DNA from 3 places in the Isoptericola sp. NPDC056578 genome. Region 1 is predicted to be linked to each of the others. Evidence: predicted binding sites of a transcription regulator. Region 1 holds the regulator's gene; each other region holds the start of a gene.
The links. The regulator LexA, encoded in region 1, represses DNA repair genes until DNA is damaged. The targets are predictions, from matches to a motif close to TCGAACANNTGTTCGA.
Positions count from the first base shown of each region.

Region 2: a site for LexA is predicted at 1,756-1,771, ahead of ruvA (Holliday junction branch migration protein RuvA). Genes of this name have one in related genera too.
Region 3: a site for LexA is predicted at 5,773-5,788, ahead of ACFQ80_RS00855 (DUF222 domain-containing protein). Genes of this name have one in related genera too.

Region 1 is NZ_JBHTVC010000017.1:60,207-67,688, forward strand. It holds gene serA (phosphoglycerate dehydrogenase) at 1-269, shown strand, start outside; gene ACFQ80_RS09180 (DUF5302 domain-containing protein) at 413-547, opposite strand; gene nrdR (transcriptional regulator NrdR) at 680-1,186, opposite strand; gene ACFQ80_RS09190 (LysM peptidoglycan-binding domain-containing protein) at 1,291-1,620, opposite strand; gene lexA (transcriptional repressor LexA) at 1,890-2,726, shown strand; gene ACFQ80_RS09200 (L-lactate dehydrogenase) at 2,778-3,737, opposite strand; gene ACFQ80_RS09205 (ATP-dependent DNA helicase) at 3,747-5,816, opposite strand; gene hflX (GTPase HflX) at 5,916-7,482, opposite strand, start outside.
Region 2 is NZ_JBHTVC010000002.1:51,150-58,631, forward strand. It holds gene ruvB (Holliday junction branch migration DNA helicase RuvB) at 1-1,098, opposite strand, end outside; gene ruvA (Holliday junction branch migration protein RuvA) at 1,091-1,726, opposite strand; gene ruvC (crossover junction endodeoxyribonuclease RuvC) at 1,851-2,441, opposite strand; gene ACFQ80_RS01195 (YebC/PmpR family DNA-binding transcriptional regulator) at 2,551-3,309, opposite strand; gene pdxT (pyridoxal 5'-phosphate synthase glutaminase subunit PdxT) at 3,317-3,961, opposite strand; gene ACFQ80_RS01205 (hypothetical protein) at 4,033-4,932, opposite strand; gene ACFQ80_RS01210 (hypothetical protein) at 4,922-5,470, opposite strand; gene ACFQ80_RS01215 (signal peptidase I) at 5,674-6,351, opposite strand; gene ACFQ80_RS01220 (alternate-type signal peptide domain-containing protein) at 6,357-6,893, opposite strand; gene ACFQ80_RS01225 (NUDIX hydrolase) at 7,006-7,482, opposite strand, start outside.
Region 3 is NZ_JBHTVC010000001.1:168,435-175,916, forward strand. It holds gene ACFQ80_RS00830 (ABC transporter ATP-binding protein) at 1-688, opposite strand, end outside; gene ACFQ80_RS00835 (ABC transporter permease) at 721-1,815, opposite strand; gene ACFQ80_RS00840 (sensor histidine kinase) at 1,980-3,188, shown strand; gene ACFQ80_RS00845 (LuxR C-terminal-related transcriptional regulator) at 3,185-3,820, shown strand; gene ACFQ80_RS00850 (MazG nucleotide pyrophosphohydrolase domain-containing protein) at 3,848-4,183, shown strand; gene ACFQ80_RS00855 (DUF222 domain-containing protein) at 4,234-5,715, opposite strand; gene ACFQ80_RS00860 (S66 peptidase family protein) at 5,898-6,938, shown strand; gene ACFQ80_RS00865 (isocitrate lyase/phosphoenolpyruvate mutase family protein) at 6,984-7,482, opposite strand, start outside.

The DNA.
Region 1 (7,482 bases):
ACACGGGAGTCGGCCGCATCATGCTGCTGCACCGCAACGTGCCCGGTGTCCTCGCCCGCGTGAACCAGGTCTTCGCCGACCACGGCGCCAACATCGAGGCGCAGATGCTCGCCACCCGCGGTGAGATCGGCTACGTGGTGACCGACATCTCGGACGTCACGCAGCGTGGCGCGTCGGCCAAGCTGCAGGCCATGGACTCGACCATCCGCCTGCGCATCCGCGACGCGTTCGAGCGGCCCGAGTTCCCGCCCGGTCCCGCGGCAGGCTGACGCGGCACGGCGACCGCGCCGACGAAGCGCGAAGGGCGGCCCCGGGGATCCGGGGGCCCCCATCGGGGGTGGTCCGGCAGCTGGGGGCGTGCGTCTGGTCAGCCCGACTTGCGGGGGGACCTCGTGTGCACCCGCCCCGGGGGCTACGAACCCGGCCCCAGGCCGGTGTTGCCGTCCTTGCCGGCGGTGGGGTGGCTGGCGGCGTTCTTCTTCTCCAGCGCCTCCCGGAAGCGCGCCTTCGTGTCCTCGGTGGGCTTCGCCCTCGAGTCGTCCGTCATCACGGTCACCTCGTCGTCGGTCGGGGTGGGTGTGCTCGCGCGGCGGGCCGCGTGGCACCTGGTGCCGTCCAGCATGCCCCGGCGGCCTACCGGACGCCAGGGCATTTCACGCGGACCGGACGCGCGTCCGGCTCAGTCCGTCGCGGCGCGCCCCGCCGCCGCGTGCTCGCCGTCGGCCGCCGACCCGCGCGCCTCGTGCTCCGCCCGCAGCGACGTGATCGCGGTCTCGAAGTCCTCCAGGGACTCGAAGGACTGATACACGCTGGCGAAGCGCAGGTAGGCGACCTCGTCCAGCTCGCGCAGCGGCCCGAGGATCGCGAGACCGACCTCGTTCGCCTCGATCTCCGGCCGACCGGAGGCCCGCAGGGTCTCCTCGACCTTCTGCGCGAGGACGGCGAGGTCGTCGGAGCTCACCGGCCGGCCCTGGCACGCCTTGCGCACGCCCGCCACCACCTTGTCCCGGCTGAACGGCTCGGTCACCCCGGAGCGCTTGGCCACCGACAGGCTGGCCGTCTCGATCGTGGTGAACCGACGCTGGCACGCGGGGCACTGGCGCCGGCGACGGATGGACGCGCCGTCGTCGGAGGTGCGCGAGTCGACGACTCGTGAGTCCGCATGGCGGCAGAACGGGCAGTGCATCGCTGGTCTCCTGCGCTCGGCTCCGGACCGGCGCCCGGCTGCCCGTCAAGGTAAGCGGCGGGCGACCGTCCGCGCAAGCAGGATCCCTGGGAGCGGCGATGCCGTCAGTCCAGCGGGAGCAGGACCACCTGCCCGGTCTGGAGCTCCGCCGAGGTCAGCCCGTTGAGGTCGCGGAGCTCGGCGACGACGTCGCGCAGGTCGTCCCCCGTGTCCCGCACCTGCTGCGCGTACTGCCACAGGGTGTCGCCGGGCGCCACCGTCTGGAGCCGCACCTCGACGCCTGCGCCCGGAGCCTCCGCCACGGCCCGCTGGCCGACCAGGCCCGCGCCCACGAGGACGAGGAGCACCAGTGCCGCGACCACCACCCGTCCCCTGCGGGTCAGCCGGAGCCCTCCGAGCCCGAGGAACCCGTGAGCGTCGCTGGTACTGCGCACGTTCTGCATCGTCCTGCCTCCGGTCCACGTGGTGCCGCGATGGGCGGCCGCTCCGTCGAGCATCCGTCGTCGAACACCCGTTCGTCGAACACCTGTACGTCGAACTGCTGTACTAGGTGTACCACGTCGGGGCGACACGGTCGAGACCTGATCGAACAGATGTTTGATGTCGGGCCGGAACTGGCTTAGAGTGGCCGACAGCGCGATGGAAGGTTTGTCGGATTTCATCGGCCCGCCCACGGGCCGCGCCCTGCAGGACGGAGAACGCGATGACCAGCGGACGGGACCAGGCCCCGGCGTCCACGACGACGGCGACGTCATGGGCAGCCCAGGACGAGACCCCCGGGGAGGCGGCCGCGTCGACGGTCCCGGCCGGCACCACCACGACCGTGCTGGCGTCGGTGAGCGAGCTCTCGCCCTCGTCCGACCGCCTCACGCCCCGCCAGCGTCGCGTGCTCGAGACCATCCGCAGCTCCGTCGAGGCGCGCGGCTACCCCCCGACCATGCGCGAGATCGGCGAGGCCGTCGGGCTGGCGAGCCCCTCCTCGGTCAAGCACCAGCTCACCACGCTCGAGCGCAAGGGCTACCTGCGCCGTGACCCCAACCGGCCGCGCGCGATCGAGGTCGTCGACCTCGAGTCGCCCGCGACCGGCGGTGCCGTCCCCGACGCCGACGCGGCGCCCGGGTTCGTGGCGGGGTCGCTCGCCGCCTCCGACGCGCAGCCGGCCCAGGCACCGTCGTACGTCCCGCTGGTCGGCCGGATCGCCGCCGGCGGTCCCATCCTCGCGGAGCAGGTCGTCGAGGACGTCTTCCCGCTCCCCCGGCAGGTCGTCGGCGACGGGGACCTGTTCCTGCTCAAGGTCGCGGGCGACTCGATGGTCGACGCCGCGATCTGCGACGGCGACTGGGTGGTCGTGCGGAGCCAGCCCGTCGCCGAGAACGGCGAGGTCGTCGCCGCGATGATCGACGGCGAGGCGACGGTCAAGACCTTCAAGCAGGCCGGCGGGCACACCTGGCTGCTGCCGCAGAACGCCGCCTACTCGCCCATCCCGGGAGACGAGGCGCAGGTGCTCGGTCGGGTCGTGGCGGTGCTGCGCAGCCTCTGAACGGCGCTCCGCCCCGGCCCCGCCCGGCGCCCCGCGTCCGGTCCGGTCCGGTTAGAAGCCCAGCCGGCGCTGCACGGCCCGCATGCTCTCGGCCGACGCACGCAGCCCGGCGACCTCCTCGTCCGACAGCGGGGTGTCGATGGTCTCCCCCACGCCGCGCCGGTCGACGAGGGACGGCACCGACAGGCAGACGTCGCTGATGCCGTAGAAGTCGTCGAGGCGGGAGGACACGTTCATCACGCGGTGCTCGTCGTTGAGCACCGCCTCGATGATCCGGGTCGCCGCCAGGCCGACCGCGTAGTTGGTCGCCCCCTTGCCGGCGATGACGCGGTAGGCCGACTCGACGACGTCGGTCGCGATGCGCTGCCGGGCCGGCTCGTCGAGCGGCGGGCGACCCCGGAAGGGCCGCCAGTCCAGGAGGGGCACGCCGGCGATCGTGGCCGAGCTCCACAGCACGATCTCCGAGTCGCCGTGCTCGCCCGCGATGTTCGCGTGCACGTTCCCGACCGCGACCCCGCAGTGGCGGGCCAGCGCGTCGCGCAGCCGGGACGAGTCGAGGACGGTCCCGCTGCCGAACACCCGGCCCCGGGGCAGGCCGCTGATCTCCTGCGCCGCGTAGGTGACGACGTCGACCGGGTTGGTGACCATGAGGAACACCGCGTCCGGGGCCACCTCGAGCAGGCCCGGCAGGACGGAGCGCGTGAGGCCTACCGTCGCCTCGGCCAGGTCGAGGCGGCTCTGGCCGGGCTTCTGCTTGGCCCCCGCCGTCACCGCGACGATGTCGGCGCCGCGGCACACCTCCACGTCGTCCGAGCCGTCGATCTCGGCCTGAGGGATGAACATCCCCCCGTGCCGCAGGTCGAGGACCTCGGCCTCCACCTTCGCGCGGTTGACGTCCAGGAGGGCGACGGACCGGGCCGCGCCCCGGGCCAGCGCCGCGTACGCGAGGGTGGAACCCACCGCGCCCGCTCCGACGATCGCGAGCTTGGTCGTCCTGCGTGTCTCGTCCACGGCCCCACGCTAGGTGTCGAGACGCCGGAGCGCAGCGCGGACGAGCTCGCCGTCCGTGGTCGGCCAGAAGTCCGGCATGGATCGGGTGAGGAACGACCCGTAGCGTGCGGTCGCGAGCCGGGGGTCGAGAACGGCCACGACCCCTCGGTCGTCGCCCGTGCGCACGAGCCGGCCGGCGCCCTGCGCCAGCAGCAGCGCGGCGTGCGTGGCCGAGACCTGCATGAACCCGTTGCCGCCCGCCTGCTCCACGGACCGCGCCCGCGCCGCCTTCACCGGGTCGTCCGGGCGCGGGAACGGGATCCGGTCCACCAGCACCAGCTGACAGCTCGGCCCCGGGACGTCGACGCCCTGCCACAACGAGAGGGTGCCGAACAGGCAGGTCGCCGGGTCGTCGGCGAACGCCTTCACGAGGGTCGGGAGCTGGTCGTCGCCCTGGCACAGCACGGGGACGTCCAGCCGCTCGCGCATCGCCTCGGCCGCGGCCTGCGCCGCCCGGCGGGACGAGAACAGCCCGAGGGTCCGTCCTCCGGCGGCCTCGATCAGCCCGGCGATCTCGTCGAGCTGGGCGTCGGTCGTCGGCTCCCGGCCAGGCGCGGGCAGGTGCCGCGCGACGTAGAGGATCCCCTGGCGCGGGTAGTCGAACGGGCTGCCGACGTCGAGACCCGTCCAGTCGGCCGTCTCGTCCGTCCCGCCCGAGCCGGCGAGGCCCAGCGACCGCGCCACCGGGTCGAACGTGCCGCCGAGGGTGAGCGTCGCCGAGGTGAAGACTCCCGTGGCCTCGCCCAGCAGGTGCGTGCGGATCAGCCCCGCCACCGCCAGCGGCGCCGCGTGCAGGCGCGTGACGCCGTCGCCCGCCCAGGGCGCGTTCTCCGGCGGGCGCGAGCACCACAGCACGTCCGCCGTCGTGTCCTCCGCCGCCATCCGCTCCGCGACCTCGAAGAGCTGCAGGACGGCCGACTGCGCCATCTTCGTGCCGGCGTCCGGCGCCTCCTGCCCCTTGCCCGGGCCCTGGGGCTTGAGCCGGGTGAGGAGCTCGCGCGCGGCGTCGCGCACCGCGCCGACCGCGGCGCGCAGGTCGTCGGGGAGGCCGAGCGGGAACCGCTCCGCGGGGGCCGTGGCGAGCAGGCTGCCCAGTCGCTGCGAGGCGGCGTCGAGCGCCTCGGTCTCGGTGCCGCCGTGCCGCCGCGCGAGGCGCGCGGCGTGCTCCACGACCGTCAGCGACAGGTCGACGGTCGCCGCGGCCGTCACGCGCTCGGCGAGCTCGTGCGCCTCGTCGACCACGACGGCGTCGTGCTCGGGCAGCACGCCCGGGTTCCCCGAGACGGCGATCCCCAGCATCGCGTGGTTGGTGACGACGACGTCGGCCTCCCGGGCCGCCGCGCGGGCCCGCTCGGGGAAGCACTCCGCGAGGAGCGGGCACCGCTGCCCCAGGCACTCCAGGGCCGTGACGGACACCTGGCGCCAGGCCCTGTCGGGGACACCGGGCACGAGATCGTCCCGGTCGCCCGTGTCGGTGTCGTCGGCCCACGCGTGCAGCCGGCGTACGTGGTCGGCGAGCGTGGCGGCGTCGTCCCGACGCCCGCCCTGGCGAGATCCTCCGGGCGGCCTCGAGGGCGCCGGGTGCTGCTCGGCGCCTGCTCCCTCGCCGGGTCCGGGGTCGGCCGGGAGGTCGAAGAGCGTCGCGCCATCGACCGGGTAGCCGCCGGTCACCTTGTGCTTGCACAGGTAGTTGTGCCAGCCCTTGAGCAGGGCGACCTTGGGAGGGCGGGGCAGCTTGGGCCCCACGGTCTCGGCGACCAGCGGCAGGTCGCGCGTGACCACCTGTCGTTGCAGGGCGAGGGTGGCGGTGGAGACGATGACCCGCCTGCCGTCGACGACCGCGTGCCGCACGGCCGGGACGAGGTAGGCGAGCGACTTGCCCGTGCCCGTGCCGGCCTGCACCAGGAGGTGCCGGCCGTCGTCGACGGCCTCCGCCACCGCCTCGGCCATGCGGCGCTGGCCCTCGCGCCGTCCGCCGCCGAGGGCCCCCACCGCGAGGTCGAGGAGCTGCGGGGCGTCGGGGGCGTCGGCGGAGGTCACCCGTCGATCCTAGGGTGACCCGCCGACCGTTCCGGGCCGGCACCCCCCGCCGGCCCCGCGGGCCTCGCCGGCGGCGGGCGCACGGCCCGCCGCGGGCCGTCAGCCCGCGACGGCGGCGTCCTTGAGCTCGGCCGCGAGCGCCTCGTCCACGCGACCGCGCAGGCGCGTGCCCTCGGCCAGGTGCTCCTCGGCGACCGTGCCGCCCGCCTCGTGCACGCGGTGCACGAGGTCGCCGCGCGAGTACGGGACGACCAGGTCGATCTCGACGTGCGGCTGGGGCAGCTCGGCCGCGATCAGCTCGCGCAGCTCGGCCATGCCCTCGCCGGAGTGCGCGGACACCACGACGCTGCGCCGCTCCCGACGCTGCACCCGGCCGACCACCGCCGGGTCGGCGACGTCGGCCTTGTTGAGCACGACGACCTCGGGCACGTCCGCGATCCCGGGGATCTCGGCGAGCACCTCGCGCACCGCGGCGATCTGGCCCTCGGGGTCCGGGTGGGAGGCGTCGACCACGTGCAGCAGCAGCGCGGCGTCGCCCACCTCCTCGAGCGTGGACCGGAACGCCTCGACGAGCTGGTGCGGCAGGTGCCGCACGAACCCGACGGTGTCCGTGAACGTGTACGGCCGGCCGTCCTCGGTGCGGGCCCGGCGCACGGTCGGGTCCAGCGTCGCGAACAGGGCGTTCTCCACGAGGACGCCCGCGTCGGTGAGCGCGTTGAGCAGCGACGACTTGCCGGCGTTGGTGTAGCCGGCGATCGCCACGTTCGGCACGCCGTGCCGCTTGCGGTCGAGGCGCTTGGTCTCGCGCCCGGGCGCCATGGCGGCGATCTCGCGGCGCAGCTTGGCCATCCGGTTGCGGATGCGCCGGCGGTCCAGCTCGATCTTCGTCTCACCGGGGCCACGGGAGCCCATGCCGGCGCCCTGGCCGCCCACCTGGCCGCCGGCCTGGCGGGACATCGAGTCGCCCCAGCCGCGCAGGCGCGGCAGGAGGTACTCGAGCTGCGCGAGCTCGACCTGGGCCTTGCCCTCCCGCGACTTCGCGTGCTGGGCGAAGATGTCGAGGATCAGCGCGGTGCGGTCGACGACCTTGACCTTGACGATGTCCTCCAGCGCGCGGCGCTGGGAGGGGGCCAGCTCGGTGTCGGCGACGACGGTGTCGGCGCCGACGGACGCGACGACGTCGGCGAGCTCGGCCGCCTTGCCGGACCCGAGGTACGTGCCCGGGTCGGGCTTCTGACGACGCTGCAGCAGCCCGTCGAGGACCTGCGAGCCGGCGGTCTCGGCGAGCGCGGCGAGCTCGCGCAGGGAGACCTCCGCGTCGCGGGCGGCGGCCTCGCCGCCGGAGTACAGGCCGACGAGCACGACGCGCTCCAGGCGCAGCTGCCGGTACTCGACCTCGGTGACGTCCTCGAGCTCCGTGGAGAGCCCGGCGACGCGGCGCAGCGAGATGCGCTCCTCGAGGTCGAGCTGGGCGCCGTCGTGGGCGGTGTGCACCGTGGCGCCCTCGGACCGCGCCGTCCCGGCCCGTGCGAGCACCCGGGCGACGACGTCCTGCGCGATCGCCTGGGCGTCGCGCTCGGCCTCGCGACGCGCGTCCGCCGAGGTCTCGGCGTCGGGTGCCCCGGCGGTCTCGTCGGTCTGCGGGGTGTCGGGGTTGGTCGGGGTG
Region 2 (7,482 bases), on a different contig from region 1:
GGGCGTCCCGGCGTCCCCGTCGGCGGCGCCGGACCCGTCGAACAGCGTCCCCCCGAGCGGGGCTCCCCACGCCCCGGGCGGCGGCTCGAGCCCGAGGTGCTCCCACGCGGCCTGCGTCGCGACCCGGCCGCGCGGCGTGCGGCCCAGGAGCCCCTCGCGGACGAGGTAGGGCTCCGCGACCGTCTCCACGGTGTCCGGCTCCTCCCCCACGGTCATCGCGAGGGTGCCCAGGCCCACGGGCCCGCCGCCGAACCGGCGGCAGACGGCGTCGAGGACGGCGCGGTCCAGGCGGTCCAGGCCGATCGGGTCGACCTCGTAGACCTCCAGCGCGGCCCGGGCCGCCCGCAGGTCGAGGCTGCCGTCCCCGCGCACCTGCGCCCAGTCGCGCACGCGGCGCAGCAGCCGGTTCGCGATGCGGGGCGTGCCGCGCGAGCGGCCGGCGATCTCGTGCGCGGCCGCGTGCTGGATGTCCACGCCCAGCAGCCCGGCGGACCGGATGATGACGCGCTCCAGCTCGGCGGCGTCGTAGAAGTCGAGGTGCCCCGTGAACCCGAAACGGTCGCGCAGCGGGGCCGGCAGCAGGCCGGACCGCGTCGTCGCGCCGACGACGGTGAACGGTGGCAGCGCCAGCGGGATCGCGCTCGCCCCCGCCCCCTTGCCGACCACGACGTCGACGCGGAAGTCCTCCATCGCGACGTACAGCAGCTCCTCCGCCGGACGGGCCAGCCGGTGGATCTCGTCGATGAAGAGGACCTCGCCCTCCTCGAGCGAGGAGAGCACCGCCGCCAGGTCGCCCGCGTGCTGGATCGCCGGGCCGCTCGTGACCCGCAGCGACGTGCCGAGCTCCGCGGCGATGATCATCGCCAGCGTCGTCTTGCCGAGCCCGGGAGGCCCCGACAGCAGCACGTGGTCGGGAGACGCGTCCCGCGCGAGCGCCGCCTGGAGCACCAGGGAGAGCTGGTCACGGACCACCCGCTGCCCGACGAACTCGTCCAGCTTCTTGGGCCGCAGCGCCGCCTCGGCCGCGCGCTCGACGTCGTCGGCCGAGGAGGTGACGAGCCGCTCGCCGCCGTACTCCGGCTCCAGCGGCTCAGCCACGCCGGCCGCCCAGGGAGCGCAGCGCCGCCCGCAGCGTGGCGGCGACGTCGACCGGGCCGTCGGCTGCCCCGTCACCGGCGTCCGCGAGGACGCGGTCGACGGTGTCCTGGGCGACCTTGGCGGCCCAGCCCAGGCCCACGAGCGCCTCGACCACCTGGTCGCGCGCCGGGTCCCCCGCCGCGACCGGCGGCGCGTCGGGGACGGCGGCGCCGGTGGCGGCAGAGGTCGGTGCGCCCAGCTTGCCGGACAGCTCGAGCACGAGGCGCTGGGCGCTCTTGGGGCCGACGCCGGGGATGCGCCGCAGCGCCGCGAGGTCCTCGGACGCGACGGCGCGCCGCAGGGCGTCGGGGGTCAGCACGGCGAGCATGGCGAGCGCGATGCGCGGGCCGACGCCCGAGACCGACTGCGCCGTCTCGAACACCTCGCGCTCGTCCGCCTCGGCGAAGCCGAACACGGTCATCGAGTCCTCGCGGACGACGAGCGTGGTGTGCAGCTGCGCCCGCTCCCCCACCCGGAGGCCGGCCAGGGTTCCCGGGGTGGCGTGCACGAGGTACCCGACCCCGCCGACGTCGAGCACGGCCCGCTCCAGCGTCACGTGCGTGACCGTGCCGGTCAGGGAGGCGATCACCGTGGTCCTTCCGTCGAGCCGGTCTGGTGTCGAACACCCGTACGAGGCGTCACTGTAACAACGGGCGCCGACGCCGTCCGCCGCGACACGAGCGGAACGAGCATCGACCGGGAGCGGCCGCCCGTCAGCGCGAGGTGCGGGACGGCGCCCCGCGGTGCTTGCCCTTGCGGGCCGACTGCTCGGCCGCGGCCCAGGCGCGCTGCGCGGGGGTGAGCTCGTGACGCTCGCCGCCCTGGAGCGCGCCCGCCGGGCGCCAGAGGTGCGTCACGGCGAGGGCGAGCGCGTCGGCCGCGTCGGCGGGTCGCGGCAGGTCGTCGAGCCCGAGGATGCGCGCGATCATGCGCTGCACCTGCTCCTTGCCCGCGCGGCCGGAGCCCGTCACGGCGGCCTTCACCTCGCTCGGCGTGTGCATCGCCACGGGGATGCCGCGGCGCGCGGCCGCGACCATCGCCAGGCCGGCCACCTGGGCCGTGCCCATGACGGTGCCCAGGTTGTGCTGGGCGAACACCCGCTCGACGGCCACGACGTCGGGCACGTGCCGGTCGAGCCACTCATCCAGCCCGGCGGCGACGTGCAGCAGCCGCAGGTCGATGCTCGTGGCGGGGTCGCTGCCCACCACACCCACGTCGACGAGCCGCGCCCGCCGCCCCGGCAGCGAGTCGACGACGCCGACACCGCACCGGGTCAGCCCCGGATCCACCCCCAGCACGCGCACGTCGTCACCCTCTCACGCGGCGAGCCGAGGGGGTCCGAGATACGCCGAGGCAGGTCCTACCTCGCGGGATCGGGAACGACCTCGGCGGCTCGGGGACCGCCCGGGGGGCTCAGTCCTCGTCGAGGGCCGCCATGACCTCGTCGGAGGCGTCGAAGTTCGCGTAGACGTTCTGCACGTCGTCGCTGTCCTCGAGGGCGTCGATGAGCCGCAGGATCTTGCGTGCGCCCTCGACGTCGACCTCGACCTCCATGGACGGGTGCCAGATGGAGTCGGCGGAGTCGTACTCGAGGCCCGCCTCCTGGATGGCGGAGCGGACCGCGACGAGGTCGGTGGCCTCGCAGAGCACCTCGAAGGCCTCGCCCTCGTCGCTCACGTCCTCGGCACCGGCGTCGAGGGCGGCGAGCATCACGTCGTCCTCGGTGACGCCGTCGGCCTTGGGCACGACGACGAGGCCCTTGCGGGAGAACAGGTACGACACGGAGCCCGGGTCGGCCAGGTTGCCGCCGTTGCGGGAGAACGCGAGGCGCACCTCGGAGGCGGCGCGGTTCTTGTTGTCCGTGAGGCACTCGACGAGGACGGCGATGCCGTTCGCGCCGTAGCCCTCGTACATGATCGTCTGGTAGTCGACGGCGTCGGCGCCCTCGCCGGAGCCGCGCTTGAGGGCGCGGTCGATGTTGTCGTTCGGGACGGACGACTTCTTGGCCTTCTGGATGGCGTCGAACAGCGTGGGGTTGCCGGCAGGGTCGCCGCCACCCGTGCGCGCGGCGACCTCGATGTTCTTGATCAGCTTCGCGAAAAGCTTGCCGCGCTTGGCGTCGATCGCCGCCTTCTTGTGCTTGGTCGTGGCCCACTTGGAGTGACCTGACATGCGCTCCCTAACTCCTTCGCGATGCTTGGACGATCCGGACGAACAGCCCGTGCACCCGCGCGTCCCCCGTGATCTCCGGGTGGAACGCGGTGGCGAGCAGCCGTCCCTGACGTGCTGCGACGATCTTACCGGCGGCGGGCCCCACCGCGGAGCCGTCCGCCCAGCGGTCGGGGATGCGGGCGAGCACCTCGACGTCCGGCCCCGCCTCCTCGACCCACGGCGCGCGGATGAACGCGGTGCGCACCGGGCGGCCGCCCGGTGCGTCCGAGACGCCCGCGACCTGCAGGTCCGCCTCGAACGAGTCCACCTGGCGGCCGAACGCGTTGCGCCGCACGACGACGTCCATCCCGCCCAGCGTGCGCTGGTCGGCGGTCCCGCCCTCGATGCGGTCGGCGAGCAGGATCATGCCCGCGCACGAGCCGAACACCGGCAGACCCTCGCCGATCAGCCGCCGCAGCGGGTCGGCGAGCTCGAAGAGCCGCAGCAGCTTGTCGATCGTCGTCGACTCCCCGCCGGGCAGGACGAGCCCGTCGACGGCCTCCAGCTCGGACGGGCGCCGCACGCTCACCGCGCGCGCCCCCGCCTGCTCGAGCGCCGCGGCGTGCTCGCGCACGTCGCCCTGCAGGGCGAGGACTCCGATCGTCGTGGTCACCGGGGAAGTGTAGGGGCCACGGATCCGCCCGGCCGACGGCCGCTCAGGCGCACGTCCCGCGCACGTCCCGATCAGGCGCACGTCCCGATCAGGCCGAGGGCGATGTTGTAGGTGCGGGTGTTCGACGACACGGACGTCCACACGACGTTGCCCGTGAAGACCCGCTCGGCGCGCACCCGTGCCGTGGCGTTCGTCGCGACGCCGGTCACCTGGTAGGCGGTGGTGCCGGCGGGGACCTGCGCGGTGGTCGGCGTGGCGGCAGGGCCGAAGGTGAACTGGTACCGGGTCGCGTTGGCGACCGCCGTCCAGTTGAACGTGACGGACACCAGACCGAGCGCGCCGCACGAGAGGGTGGGAGCGGGGACGGTCGCCGCGCTCACGGCGCCGCTGACGACCGTGCCTGTGTCGGTCCACGCCGTGCCCCCGAGCGAGGCCGCGAGCGCGACGGACACCCCGCCTGCCTGCCCCTGCACCGACGACGGCGCCGACGCGGAGAGCGCGACGGTCACGCACAGCGCGGCCGTCCCTCCCGCGGGGATGGTCGTGGAGGTGCCGTTGCCCGTGCCGCACCCCGTCCCGGTGTCGGCGGCGCCGAACGACGCGCTGGTGGTGAACGACGTGCCCAGGGTCCCGGTCCGCGTCGGCGTGGCGGTCACCGTCGTCGGCCGCGAGCCGCCGTTGCGCACCGTGACGATCTCGGAGTCGCCGGACCCCGGCACGGCCCCGGTGAGCCCCAGCGCGGTCGCCGTGACGCTGCCGCCACGACCGACGAGCTCGTTGCCGAGCCCGACGACCTGGACGTCGACGGCGCCGGCCCGGAGGGCTGACGTCGGGGCCGTCGCCGTGGCCTCCCCCTGCCACCAGGCCCACGCGACCCCGCCGCCCGCGAGCACGCCGACGAGCGCCACCACCGCCAGGACCGCGACCCGGCGCATCCCCGCCGGGCGCCGGCCGGACCGTTCAACCACCACGACGCCCCTCCCTCGCCGCGGCCGCCCACCGCAGCAGCGCGCCCAGCAGGACCGCGCCGGCCGCGGCCAGCAGCGGCAGCGCCGGGGACCCGCCGGTGCGGGGGAGGGCGGCGGCACGCGCGTCGTCGTCCGGCGCCGGCTCGTCGCGTGGGCGGTCGCCCGTCGGCGCGTCGCCCACGAGGGTCACCACGACGTCGAGAGGCACGGTCGCGCCCTGGGTGTCGTCGCCCGCCGACGCAGCGAGGGTCACCTCGAGCGACACCGGGAGCACCTCGGACTCCGTGAGCCGTACGGGCACCGGCCGCCCGGTGGCGGTCCACGGGTCGCCCGCGGGGCGCACCCGGACGCGCAGGGCGTCGGCGAGCGCCCCGGCCCCGTCGCCCGTCCCCGCCCCCAGGGCCACGGCCACCTGACCGTCGGCCGTGCCGCGACCGTCGTTGCGCACCAGCAGCACCGAGCGCCGCGTCTCCCCCGGCACCCACGGCGAGGCCTCGAACAGCGGCACCTTCAGGTCGTCCGACCACCCGCGGCCGTCCACGCTGAGCGCGACGCCTCCGTCGGGGTCCCCTCCCGCGTTTCCTCCCGCGCCCCCTCCCGCGACGGGGACGACGCCGGCCGCGGCCGGGGCGACCGGGAGGAGGAACGCGCCCGAGGCCAGGACGGCCGCCAGCCGGCGCGCGGGAGTCGCTGCCCACCCGCGGCGACGGGGTCGAGGCGGGGACGGGACCTCGCGCGCTCCGCTCACCGCACCGGCTCCCGGCCCGAGAATGGCTCCCCCGAGGAAGGCTCCGCGGAGGGCTCGACGGCACGTGACGCGCCGGGCGGCGACACCTGCTCCGGCCACCAGGTCTCCAGGCCCGGCGACGGCCCCTCGCCCCTCCGGGAGCGCCGCTCCCGGGCCTCCCCTGCGACGAGCCAGCCGGCGTACCCGAGCAGGCCGACGGCCGCGGCGGTCGTGATCACCTGCCGCTGCTGCGGCGACCCCACGCCCATGACGCGGCCGAGCTGCGGCACGGCGTACCAGAGCACGCCCCGCACCTGCACGTCACGTACTGGCTGCGCGTCGGCGACGTCGTTCGCGTCCCCCTGCGTGAGCAGGGTCCGTTCACCGCCGGCCGTCGTGCCCAGCCCGACGACGCGATGGGTCACGACCGTCGGGTCACCGGAGCGCAGCTGGTAGGTGACCACCTGTCCGGTGGTGATGCTCTCGATGTCGGCGGGACGCGCCACCACGAGCGTGCCGACGTCGAGAGCGGGCCGCATCGACCCGGTCGCCACGCCGTACGGCGTCGCGCCCCCGAGGCGGGGGACGACGACCACGAGCAGCAACGCCCCACCGGCGACCAGCAGCACGACACCGGCGAGCGCGCGCCCGAGCGCGCGCCGCACGGTGCCCGGGCGCGGGCGTGCCGGCGCCACGGCGCTCAGGGCGTCGGGACGACGTGCGCCTGCGTGACCTGGACCGTGACGTCCTCGAGCGCGGCGGTCAGCGCCTGCGTGTCGTTCCCGGCCGCGGTGTCGAACGCCGCCTCGAGGTTGACCACGAGCTCGTCCGACGCCCCGACCGGGACGGGGTCCGTCAGCGGGAGGGTCAGCGTCTCACCACCCAGCGTCGCCTCGGTCAGGCTGAGGTCGAGCGCCGCCGTCAGGGCGTTGTCCTCGCCCCACGTCGGCGACGAGACGGTGATCTCGCCCAGCGCGAGGTGGTCGCCGGTGCCGCCGACGGTCAGTGCGCAGGTGGTGGTCACGGTGTCACCCGGCACGATGCCGTCCGTCACCGCCCCGCCCCCGTCGAGGGTCCACTCCCCGCAGGCCCCGTCGGTCATCGTGAGGGTGCCCGCGGACACGTCGGTGCCCGTGGAGGTGCCCTCGGCGGTCCAGTACGCGATCGTCTGGGCGCCGCCGACCAGCAGGACCGCGGCACCTCCCACGGCGATCGCAGCCTTCGTCAGTCGGTTCACGTCGACGCCCCCTGTCGGTGCCGGTCACGCGCGACCGCACCCGTCGTGCGTGACGCGCCTCACATCGACGGTAACCAACGGATGCCCGGGGCGCGCGTCGTGCGTCCGGTGGTCACGGCGCGGGGGTGCCGAGCTCCTCCGGGTCGGACGGCTCGTCGTCGTGCTGGACCCCGAGGTGGCGCACGGTGCCGTCCCACCCGCGGGCCAGGGCGTCGACGACGTCCGGCAAGATGGTCGGGAAGATCTCGCGCGTCTCGGCGCGCAGCTCGGCCGTGGTCAGCCAGCGCATCTCGTCGAGCACGTCCCGCTCCTCCGCCGTCCACCCGTCGTCGGTGGGCCGGTGGCCGCCGTCCACGCGTGCCAGGAAGAAGACCTCCTGCTGGCGGCACGTCTCCGCGAAGAAGTGGAAGAACGCGTCGCGGGTCAGCACCGGGCCCACGAGGTCGCCGGGGGCGAGAGCCAGCCCCGCCTCCTCGCGCAGCTCACGCAGGGCCGCGTCGACCTCGCTCTCGCCGTCGTCGATGCCGCCGCCGACGGTGAACCACCACGAGCGCTCCGGCTGGTCGGAGTCGTGCCCGCGCACCAGCAG
Region 3 (7,482 bases), on a different contig from region 1:
CGGCGCCGACCTCGGCCGGCTCGAGCCGCGCGTCGAGCATCCGGGCCGTGGCGTCGACGGAGGCCAGGGTGGACGCGTCGTGCGACACCAGCAGCGTGGCCGCGCCGGTCTCGCGGGCCAGGCCCGTGATCAGCTCGACCACGCGGGTGCCGCGCTCGTGGTCGAGGGCCGACGTCGGCTCGTCGACCAGCAGCACCTCGGGACGCCCGACCAGGGCGCGCGCGATCGCGACGCGCTGCCGCTGCCCGCCCGACAGCTGCGCGGGCCGCTTGCCCGCGTGGTCGGCCACGCCGACGGCGTCGAGCAGCTCGAGGGCCCGCGCCCGCACGCTCGAGGGGCGGCGGCCCCGCAGGTGCGCGTGCAGCTCCAGCTGCTCCAGCGCGGTGAGCGAGCCCAGCAGCTGCGGCGACTGGAACACCATGCCGATGCGGTCCAGGCGCGCGCGGGTCGCGTCGGCCACCGTCGTCGTGGGCGTGAACACGACGTCCTCGCCGAACCGGACCGTGCCGCGGGTCGGGTTGGTCAGCCCGGCGGCCACGGCCAGCAGGCTGGACTTGCCCGCCCCGGACGGGCCGAGCAGGGCCGTCGTCGTGCCGGCCGGGACGGCGAGGTCGACGTCGTCCACGGCGGTGAGCGTGCCGTCGCCGTCGGGGTAGACGAGGGTGACGTGGTCGAGGTGCAGGTCCATGAGGTCCTCCGGGTCGTCGGGGTGTCAGCGGGTCAGCGCGCCGCGAGCGCGGCGTGCGGGTCGATGCGGGTGATGCGCGCGATCGAGACGGCGGCTCCCGCCAGGCCGAGCAGCACCAGGGCGGCGGCGGGCACGAGCGTCGTCCCGGCCGTCACGACCACCGGGACGACGTCGGGCAGCAACGAGGCGCCCGCGACCGTGAGCCCCGTGCCCACCGCCACGCCGCCGACCAGCAGCACGGCGGCCTGCCCGAGCGCGTCGCGCAGCAGGTAGCGGGTGGAGGCGCCGAGCGCCTTGAGCACCGCGACGTCCCCGGACCGGCCGATGGTCCACACGGTGAAGAACGCGCCCACCACCAGCGCGGAGATGGCCAGCAGGAACGCCTGCATCGTCGTGAGCGACGTGTTCTCCCCGGCGAACGACGCCACCGCCGAGCGCGCGTCCGACGTCGTGACCGTCGTCGTGCCGAGCGAGGCGTCCGCGTCGGCCAGGGCGGCGTCCGTCGGGCCGTCGTCGGAGGCGCTGAGCGCCACGACCGTCGCGACGTCGTCGCCGCCGGCCCCGCGTGCGCCGACCGCCTGCCAGTCGTCGAGCGTGGTCCACACGACCGGGGTGTGCGAGAAGGACTCGTCGGCGTCGACGGTCGTCGCGACCGTGAGGTCGGCGCCGCCCAGGGTGACCGTGTCGCCGGTCCGCGCGCCCAGGGCGTCGGCCGCGCCCGGCGTGAGCACGACCGTGCCCGGCTCGACGTCGCCCGTGCCCGGCACCAGGTGGGAGCCGTCGGCCACGCCCAGCGCGGTGACCGACGCCGTCGTGCTGTCCGAGCCGGCGCGCGTCGTGGCCAGGCCCAGCGGCTCGGCGGACTCCACGCCCGGCACCTGCGCCCAGCCCTCCCACTGGTCGCTCGTCACGCGCGACGCCGTGAACTCGGGGGAGTCGCCGGCGGCGGGCATGGAGAACGCGAGGTGGTCGGCGGGCAGGTCGGTGACCGCCGACGTCGACTCACGGGCCAGGCCCGCCGTCAGGGACGCGAGGAACGTGACGAGGAACGTGATCAGCACGATCACCACGGACATGAGGACGAAGCGGCCGCGGGCATGCTGGAGATCGCGCAGGGCGACGAACACGGGAGGACCTCCACGGGTCGACGGGGACGGGGATGCCTCCAGCCTCCGCGCCGGGCCGCCCGCGATCATCGGGAGCCGGGGGGATCCTGCGGCGCCGAAGGGTGGCCGGGCCGCTCCACCTTTTGGACGATGCGCCGCGCCGCGGCGCGGCTACCGTGGACGGGGTGATCCACCGCCCCCAGCCGTCGGCGACGCGCGCCCTCATCCTGGGGCTCGACGTCCTGCTCGCGGCGCTCGCCGTGGTCGCCGTGCTGCAGGCCCCGCCGGGGCGGACGTGGGCGTCGGCGGCTGTCGCGGCCGTGCTCGTCGCCGTCTACGTCGCGGGGCGCCGGGCGGTGCGGGTGCACGACCGTTCCGTCGACACCCCGCGCGGCGCCTGGTGGCCCGACACCGCGTGGATCGCCGCCCTCGTGGTCCCGTGGGTGGTGCTGCTGTGGCTCTCGCCCGCCGCCCTCTGGCTCGCGTTCCCGCTGATGATCCTGCAGATGCACGTGCTCGGGCCGCACCGCGGCGTCGTCGCGGTGGCCGCCACGACGGTGCTCGCCGTCGCGGAGGGGCTGCTGGTGCAGGCCGACGCCGACGACCCGTGGACCGGGTTCGTGCTGGGCCCCGTGCTCGGTGCGGCGGTCGCCGTCGGGGTCGTGCTCGGGATCGAGGCGTTCGTCCGCGAGTCGCAGACGCGGCAGCGGACCGTCGACGAGCTGACCCAGGTGCGCCAGCACCTCGCGCAGGCCGAGCGGGAGCGGGCCGTCACGGACGAGCGGGCCCGCCTGGCGCGCGACATCCACGACACCCTGGCCCAGTCCCTGTCCGCGATCGAGCTGCTGCTGCGCGCCGCCGACGACGCGGTCGGCACCGACGACGACAGGGCCCGTGACCTCGTCGGCCAGGCACGCGGCGCCGCCCGCGACAGCCTCGCCGAGGCGCGCCGCGTCGTGCAGGACCTCACGCCGCGCGACCTGGACCGCACCACCCTCGTCGCCGCGCTGCGCGGCGTGGCGGCGCGGCAGCCCTTGGACGTCTCCGTGCACACCGCCGGCGACGTGCGGCCCCTGCCCGTGCCCGTCGAGACGGCGCTGCTGCGCATCGCCCAGTCCGCCCTCGCCAACGTGGTGCAGCACGCCGAGGCCGGCCGCGCCCGGCTCACGCTCACCTACGAGCGGGACACCGTCACCCTCGACGTCGTCGACGACGGGCGCGGGTTCGACCCGGAGGCCGTCGCGCGCGCCGCGGGGGCCACCGGTCGCGGCTTCGGGCTGCCGTCCGTCCGGTCGCGGGCCCAGGAGCTGGGTGGCAGCGTCGCGCTCGAGTCGTCGCCCGGCGCGGGCACCGCCCTGGCGGTCACGCTGCCCGTGGAGGTGGAGGAGCCATGATCGACGTCGTGCTCGCCGACGACCACCCCGTGGTGCGGGCCGGGCTGCGGGCCGTGGTCGACGGGCAGCCGGACATGCGCGTCGTGCACGAGACCGGCACCGCCGAGGACCTCCTCGCCTGGCTCGACGCCGGCGGCCGGGCCGACGTCGTCCTGCTCGACCTGCGGTTCGGCGACGCCGGCCCGGGGCGGTCGAGGCTCGGCGGTGCGGAGGCGACCGGCACCGTGGTGCACCGGCACGCGACGCCCGTGCTCGTCGTCACCACCTACGGCACCGACGCCGACATCCTCGCCGCCGTCGAGGCCGGGGCGACGGGCTACCTCCTCAAGGACGCGCCCACCGAGGAGCTGGCCCGCGCCATCCGCTCCGCCGCCGCCGGCGAGGTCACCCTCGGCGCCGACGTGCAGCGTCGGCTCCTCGGCCGCATGCGCTCGCCGGGAGTGACCCTCAGCGCCCGCGAGCTCGAGGTGCTGCGCCTCGTCGCCGCCGGCCGGTCGAACGACGCCATCGCGCGCGAGCTCTTCGTCTCCGTCGCCACCGTGAAGTCCCACCTGGCGCACATCAACACCAAGCTCGGCACCCAGTCGCGCACCGAGGCCGCCGCCGTCGCCCGCGAGCGCGGGATGCTCTGAGCGTGGCCGGGTCTAGCGTCCAGTGCCATGACGCTCGACGAGATCTGCGAGAACGCCCGGCAGCTCAGCACCGCCCACGGCTGGGACCAGAGCGATCCGGCGGCCCGGATGCTGCACCTCGTGTCCGAGGTCGGGGAGGTCGCCGACGCCGTGCGCGCCCTGCAGGCCGCGGGGGCAGCCGAGGCCGAGGAGGCGAAGGCTGCCCTCGGGCTGGAGATGTTCGACGTGATCTGGAACCTGTGCGCCCTCGCGAACACCACCGGCGTCGACCTGACGGTTGCCGCGGCCGCAAAGATGCGGCTGAACACCACACGATCCTGGCCGGGACACCGGAGCACGGACACGCTTCTCCCCGAGGGCTGAGGGTGCGCAGGGTTGAGGGTGCGCAGGGTTGAGGGTGCGCGCCGAGCACGTCAGAACGGCGGGTCCGTCAGGTCCACGGGCTCCGGTGGGATGAGCTCGCGCCCGGTGAGATCGACAGGATCGGCGACCGGGTCGCGGGACATGCGTCCCGTCGGTGACGTCCAGACGAGCGTGCCATCGGCCTCTTGCCGTGCCTGCCACTGCGTCTCGTGCTTGAGCACGTGGTGGCGCCGGCACAGGTGGGCGAGATTGTCGACCGTGGTGCGCCCGCCGTCGGCCCACGCGACCGTGTGGTCGACGTCGCAGCGGGCGGCCGGGCGGGTGCAGCCCGGGAAGCGGCAGGTGCCGTCGCGCGCCTCGAGGTAGGTGCGCAGTGCCGCAGGGACGGCGTACGTGCCAGGGTCGGCGGACAGCAGCGTGCCCGACACCGGGTCGACGAGCAGGCGGCGCAACGAGGGCGCCCGGGCTGTGAGGAACGCCGCGACCCCCGGGTCGATCGCGCCGTGATCCGTCAGCTCGGCCGGCTCGCCCGAACGGCCGAGCAACGTCAGCACCGGCACAGTGACCCGTACCCGCGGCGTGATTCTGCGGGCATGGTCGGCAAGGTCCGGTACGAGACCTGCGACCAGCTGTGCCGCCAGCCCTTCTCCGGGCCGCGCCGCACCGGTGCCGGACACCTGCGCACCGGAGCGCGTCACCGTGTCGGGGTGGGGACCGGGCGAGGCCTCGGTTCCGGCCAGCAGGAGAGCGGCATACGCGTCGGCGCGGAGCTGGCCCACGGTGCGATCGTCTCCGGCCTCTCGGGCGGTGCGTGCTGCGGTGGTCAGGCGGTCGTGGGCCGCGTGGGCGGTCGTGGCGGGGAGGTAGGCGCTGAGCCAGGCCATGCCGTCGGCCGCGGGGTCGACGAACACGGCGCGCTTCGCGGACGCCCTCTGGTGCCGTCGCTCGAACGGCTCAGGGTGCGCACGGTCCCGGGCACGGCGCAGGAAGGCACGGAACTGGGCCAGCGTCGCCGTCGCCGCCCGCGGGAGCGCCTCGGCCTGGACGGCGGCTCGAGCCTGGGCGTCGGGGAGGTCGGCGAGGACGTCGGCCATCGCCGTCGCGTGGCGGGCGCCGATCCGGCCGCGGCACAGCTCGGCGAGCGTGGCGGAACCGGACGAGGTCAGGGTCCGTGCGGTCTCGACGAGGTGGTCCGCCTGCCGCTCGCCGACCCGCAGCGTGGTCGCGACGTCCGCCACGAACGCGCGGCGGGCCAGCTCGTGCTGACGCGCCGTACCCGCACGCAGCACCCGCAGCTGCTCGCCCGCCAGCAGGTCGGGCTCGCACCGCGCGGCGGCCCGGCGCGCTCGCTCGACGGCCAGGAGCTTCTTGCCCTCCAGGGCGTCGAGTCGCGCCTGGATCCGCGCCAGGTCGTCCAGGGCGACCGAGACGTCGTGGACCGTCGTCGGGCCGACCGGGGAGAGCACGTCGTCCCACGGCGTGGTGACGACCGGCAGGTCGTCGAGCGCTTGCTCGAGCACTGCGGCAGACATCCCCGCGTCACCTCCTCGACGTCGAGCGAGAGTCAGAGCCTGTGTTCGTGCCATGGCTCGAACATGTGTTCGAGCCTAGCGAGGAACCCGACCCCGCACCAGGCCCGATACGCACCTGTGGAAAACCGTCGAGGCCCGCGAATCCCGTTGCCCGGTGTCCGGCGCTCGGGCAGAGTCCGGCCATGACGATCCGCTACCCCCGCCCCCTGCGCCCCGGCGACACGATCGGCGTCACCGCGCCGTCGGCGGGTGTCGCGACCCCGCTCCACCGGCGACTGCTGCACGCCGCCGACGTCGTGCGCGCGAAGGGCTACGACGTCCGTCTCGGCGAGACGCCCACGGGCGAGGGGATCGTCAGCGCCCCGGCGGACGTGCGCGCGGCGGAACTCACGACGATGCTCACGGACCCGGCCGTGCGCGCCGTCGTGCCGCCGTGGGGCGGGGAGCTGGCGACGGACCTGCTGGGACGACTCGACTGGGACGCGCTCGCCGCGGACCCGACGTGGCTGGTGGGGTACTCCGACGTCTCGACGGTCCAGCTGCCCCTCACGCTGCGCACCGGCGTCGCCACGCTGCACGGCCAGAACCTCATGGACACGCCGTACGACGTGCCCGCCGGCCTGCTCGGCTGGTGGGAGGTCGCCTCGGCGGCGCAGGAGGGGGAGGAGCTGGTGCAGCGCTCGCCGCGGCGGTACCGCTCGTCCGGCTGGGACGACTACGAGAACGAGCCCCAGGTGTCGACGTGGACGCTCGACGCCGCCGGCTCCTGGCTGCGTCTCGACGGCGAGGACCCGGCCGCGCCGGTCGATGTCCAGGGGCGGGTGATCGGCGGCTGCCTGGAGACGGTCTCGCTCCTCGCGGGCACGCCCTACGGCGACGTGGCCCGGTTCGCCGCGGAGCACGCGCCGGAGGGCCTGGTCGTCTACCTCGACATCCTGGAGTGGGACGCGTTCGCGGTCGGCCGGGCCCTGTGGGCGATGCGCCACGCGGGCTGGTTCGACGCGGCGAACGCGGTGCTGGTGAGCCGCACGCACGCGCCCGACGGGGACGGCTTCACCCAGCACGACGCGGTCCGGGACGCGCTGGGGGACCTGGGGATCCCGCTCCTCGCGGACGTCGAGTGCGGGCACGTGCCGCCGTACCTCGCGCTGGTGAACGGGGCGCTCGCCCGCGTCCAGCACGGGCCCGAGGAGTCGGCGATCACCCAGCGCCTCGTTCCCTGACCGCTCGCCGCCTCCTGGCGGTCGCGGCCTGGAGGCCGCGGGCGGTCAGCCCCGGAACGCCTGCGGCATCACGTCGCGCGCCGGGCCGGTGCGGTCGAGGAACCCGACCCCGCCGGCCTGGAGCTCGCGGGCGGCGTCGACCAGCGCGGACAGGGCGTTCCAGGCGAACGTGCCGCCGACGGAGATCCGCGCGACCCCGGCGTCGGCCAGCTCCTGGGGCGTGGGCCCGCCCGCGACGAGCAGGGCGTTGACGGGCCGGTCGACCTCGCGGCAGACGGTCGCGATCGCTGCGGCGTCGCGCAGCCCGGGGGCGTACAGCACGTGGGCGCCGGCCTCCTGGTAGGCCTGCAGCCGCGCGATCGTGTCGGCGAGGTCGTCCCGGCCGTACAGGTGGTTCTCGCAGCGGGCCGTGAGCACCAGGTCGCCGGCCGCCTCGGCCGCGGCGGCCACGCGCTCGACGGCGAGGGCGCGGTCGTAGAGGGGCTCGTCGTCGCGCCCGGTCGCGTCCTCGACGGAGCCCCCGGCAAGGCCGGCGTCACGGGCC